One region of the Clostridium perfringens genome, then DNA from elsewhere that is predicted to be linked to it. Evidence: predicted binding sites of a transcription regulator. Region 1 holds the regulator's gene; the other holds the start of a gene.

Region 1 (2,483 bases):
AGATATAGCTTATAAGGCTTTACTTGTAAGAGATAAGCTAGTAAATGAAAATAATAAGGAACCTACTGTATCTCAAATAGCAAAAGAGCTTAAAATTCCAAGGGAAGATGTTGTTTTTGCCCTAGATGCAATTCAAGATCCAGTTTCTTTATTTGAGCCTATTTATCATGATGGTGGAGATGCAATATATGTAATGGATCAGATAAGTGATTCAAAAAATCAAGATGATAGTTGGCTTGAAAATATAGCAATAAAGGAAGCTATGAAGAAATTAAACGATAGAGAAAAACTTATATTGAATTTAAGATTCTTTAATGGAAGAACTCAAATGGAGGTAGCTGATGAAATTGGTATATCTCAAGCACAAGTTTCAAGGTTGGAAAAAATAGCATTAAAGCATATGAGGAAGTATGTATAGAGCTCTTTTGAGCTCTATTTTTTATGGATAAATTAAAAATCTTATGTTATTTAGTATTTTTTACCTCTTCTAATTAATAAATATAAAAATTAAACATATAAATTAAATATAATAATTATATGTTTAGGAGGAGTTTATACATGGAAGAAAATTTATTTTCTTTAAATAATTTAAGGGCTATGGAAGTGATAGATGTAAGTGAAGGTAAAAAGTTAGGCTTAATAGCTGATGTTAAGATAGATTGTGATGATAATAGAATATTATCTATTATAATACCTGGAGAAAAAACATCCTTTTTTAGTAAGTCAGAGGATATAGAGATAGAATGGTCTGATGTATACAAAGTTGGAGTAGATGTTATACTAATAGATTCAAAAGGGAAAAATATACTAGATGTTCAAAAATATATATAGAAATTAAGTAAAAAAGAGGGTATAATATTATTACAACTTAGAGAAAGGCGTGGATTTTAAAATGAGATGTCCTTACTGTTCTTATGAAGAAAGTAAAGTTGTGGATTCTAGATCTGCAGAAGATTATAATGCAATTAGAAGAAGAAGAGAATGTTTAAGATGTTCTAAAAGATACACAACTTACGAAAAGGTAGAAGATATACCAATACTTGTTATAAAAAAGGATTTAAGTAGAGAAAGTTTCAATAAAGAAAAAATCATAAGCGGATTAATTAAAGCGTGTCAAAAGAGACCTGTATCTAGGGCTCAGATAGAAGAAATAGCAGCTGATATTGAACGAAACATAAGTAATAAAATGATGGTAGAAATAAAGTCTGATTACATAGGTGAAATGATAATGGAGAGACTTAAGGATATAGACGAAGTTTCATACGTAAGATTTGCTTCTGTATATAGACAATTTAAAGATATTAATACCTTTATGGAAGAAATAAAAAGTTTAATGAAATAATTTTAAGCTATCTTAAAGAAAGTTCTTTAAGATAGCTTTTTTATTTGTTTTAATTTATAAATATACTTAAATAATATTTAACTTGAATTTAATTTAACAAAGAGTTGAAATATGATAATATGGTAAAATAAGTAGATTATAATTTGTGTTTTTGAGGTGAAAGTTATGAAAAGAGAAATAATAGATAACAAAGAATTTATAGTTTTTAACGATGGAAATATAAAAGTTAGATTTTCAACTGCATTAAATAATGTTAATTATAAAAAAGAAGATGAAGAGGGAAAGAAAAATTTAGAGGACTTAAAGGAAATATTTAAAGTAGACAAGGTAGTTTATGTTAACCAAACACATAGTAGTGATTTTATTGATGCAACTTTTGAAAATTTTAAAGGGGATAGAGACTGTGATTCCTTAGTTACTACGGATAAAAACACACTTATAGGAGTTTTTACAGCAGATTGTGTTCCAGTTATAGCTTATGATAAAGAGAAGGAAGTAATTGCAGCTATTCATAGTGGATGGAAAGGAACATACAATAAAATAGCTAGAAAAACTTGTGAATATATGAAAGAGAAATATGGTTGTGAAAATATTAAAGTAATAATAGGCCCTCACGTAAGACAATGTTGTTATGAAGTAAGTGAAGATTTAGTAGAGAAGTTCAGTGAAGAATTTGGGAAAGATGTATGTAATGGAAGAATGCTAAATCTTGAGAAGTGTGTAGAAATTCAGCTTAAGGGTATTGTTAAAAAAGAAAATATAACTTCTACTAGAATTTGTACTTATTGTGAAAAAGAAGTGAAGATGCATAGTTATAGACAGGATCAAGAAAAGTCAGGAAGATTATTTTCATCAATATTTATTGACTAAGGTGGATTAATAAATGAAAAAAAGGATTATTATTTTCACAACACTAATAATAACATTTTTTCTAGCAATAATGACTTCTATGTACTTAGTAATATCAAATCATAAATATTTAGAGGAATCAAAGAATGTTCTAAATGAATATAATAAGGTCATAGCTTTATTGTTAGAAAATGATAATGGAAATATTAAGAGTGAATTAGAAAGAATAGAATCAAATAATGATATGAAAAATATAAGAATAACATATATCAGTAAGGATGGAAATGTTATT
Region 2 (2,483 bases), 840 kb from region 1:
TTAGGGAATATTGGTTGTTCTCCTCTTCCTAATCCTTTTTCGTATTCTAATAAGAATATTTCACAAACTAAAGCAGCATCTTCATTGTATGGAATTCCTAAGTTTAATGAACTAAAAGGAACTTGAGATCCTGCTCTTGAATGCATAGTGTTTAAATTATAAACAACTCCTTGCATTGCTTGATGCACTCTTTCTCTTAATTTTTTCTCTACTAGTTCATCTAACTTAGCTCCTTCTAAGCCTAATCCTATGTATTCTTCTCTTATCTCTTGCCTTGTAGGTTCTACAAAAACACTCATATCATTATCAAAGTCTGGATGTGATTGTCCTCCAAACATATCATTTTGAGTTGATTGTAATAAAATACATGATAATTCCGCTGCTGTCTCTATTCTTCTTGGTGCCTTAATAGTTCCGTATCCAGTGTTAAATCCACTTTGTAATAACTCACCAGTTGGTATGTGTAAGCAGTTAGTAGTTAAATTGTAACTATCTAAGTCATGATAATACACATCTCCATTTTCATGAGCTTTTGCTAATTCTTTAGGCATTGTAGCTAAGTTATACCATTTGTTAGATTCTGAAGCTATTCTTAAAAGCTTTGATGAGAAGTTATTTCCTACATTAGCATTATCTCTATCAGTCTCTACTCCGATCTTACTTATAGCTTTCATTAAGTCTGATTTTATTTCTCTAACTTTAGTTCTTTCAGTTCTATATGCCTTATATGCTGTTGCTACTTGGTTAAAACCATTATCCATTAAAGCCTTTTCTACTAAAACTTGAATTTCTTCAACAGTGACATCTGTCTTACCTGACATTTCAATATAATTAATTACCTTTTGTATAGTATCTAAAACTTGGCTTTCCCTTATTGCAATACCAACTTCATTGGCTGCTCTCTTTATTGCATTTGCTATTTTATCCGCATTAAACCTAGATTCTCTACCGTCCCTTTTCACAACATGTAGCATTTTCAATTCCTCCACTCCACTATATCTTGTACTCGAATCATTATACTCTACTATTAATAGTTATGCTAATTTTAAAAAATCCTTATACTAAAAAAAAGACTTATTATCTCCCTCTTTCCTTCTTTTTCTTAGCCTATATTCAATTTTTCTTTAGTTGACATTGGCAAAAACTTATTCTTATCTTCTCCATAAGATGAATAATATTCCATATAATGTAACATAATAAATATATGAAAAGTAATTCATAGGAGGAGTTTAAATGAAGAAAATAGCATTAATTGCTTTTCAATTAATATTAAGTTTATTAGTTGGATTCATATTTGGAAATTTAATTATGCCTTTAAAAACATCAGAAAAAATAGATACCTTAAAAGAACTAAAGCCAATAGATTTAACAATGAATGAAGAAAATCCCTATGACTTTGATATGGAAGAGTTATCTTTAGAAACCCTTAGCCCATACACAGGAAAGATATTAGAATCAGATTCAATAGATAATATTCCTTTTATGTGTATAATTGAAAATTCTAGAGCAGCTCGTCCTCAAAGTGGACTTTCAGAAGCAGATATAGTTTATGAAACCATGGCCGAGGCAGGAATTCCTAGATTCTTAGCTGCATTTTATGAAAATTCTCCTGAGGTTATTGGGCCTATAAGAAGTGTACGTCCTTATTTTTTAGATATTTCTAAGGAACACGACCTACCTTTTGCACATTGTGGTGGAAGTGCAGAAGCTCTAGCTACAATATCTAGTGACAAATCCTTAAATAGTATAAATGAAATTAAAAACGGAAGTGCTTTTTGGAGGGATAATACAAGAAAAGCCCCTCACAATCTTTATACTTCAGCTAAAAATATAAGAAAGTTCATTTCTGATAATGGATATGAGTATTCTAAAAACAATACATTAAGTTTTAAAGATAATTCTCTATTAAATTCTTCTAACTATATATCTGAAATAAAACTTAATCTAAGTGACTATTACAAAACCTCTTATAAATATGTAGATGGCTTTTATGAAAAGTATATGGATGGAGAGCTTGCTATAGATAAAAATACCAACTCGCCTCTTAAATTTAAAAATATAGTGGTTCAAATAACTGATATGTCACTTCAATCTGATAATACTCATTTAGATATTGATTTAACAGGTACTGGAGAGGGCTATGTTTTCTCTAATGGAAGAATGGAAAAAATTCATTGGGAAAAAGAAGACTCTAATAGTAAAACCACATTAAAAGCTGAAGATGGCACTCCAATTTACTTATCTAGAGGTAACACAATTTGGAATATAGTAGATAAAAATTCTTCTTTATCTTTTAATTAAACCCTCAATTAAGTTCATAAGTAAACCGTTTTCTTAAAGAATAATCTGTTTTAATATATTATTAACAGATTATTCTCTCTTTGTACCATTATCAATATTGATAATGGTATCAGTATTGATATATAATTCAGTTAAAGCTAAACTTAATTCTCATTAATTTCTATAAATGTTGAATTATTCGG

What was found. The regulator NrdR, encoded in region 1, represses ribonucleotide reductase genes. The targets are predictions, from matches to a motif close to CACNANATNTNGTG.
Region 2: the regulator NrdR is predicted to act here: its motif matches at 992-1,005, upstream of I6G60_RS02460 (anaerobic ribonucleoside triphosphate reductase).

Annotation. Positions count from the first base shown of each region.
Region 1 covers NZ_CP065681.1:1,325,547-1,328,029, forward strand. The annotation lists gene sigG (RNA polymerase sporulation sigma factor SigG) at 1-418, shown strand, start outside; gene I6G60_RS06540 (YlmC/YmxH family sporulation protein) at 559-831, shown strand; gene nrdR (transcriptional regulator NrdR) at 893-1,342, shown strand; gene pgeF (peptidoglycan editing factor PgeF) at 1,508-2,212, shown strand; gene pnpS (two-component system histidine kinase PnpS) at 2,226-2,483, shown strand, end outside.
Region 2 covers NZ_CP065681.1:480,775-483,257, reverse strand. The annotation lists gene I6G60_RS02460 (anaerobic ribonucleoside triphosphate reductase) at 1-974, opposite strand, end outside; gene I6G60_RS02455 (DUF3048 domain-containing protein) at 1,234-2,301, shown strand.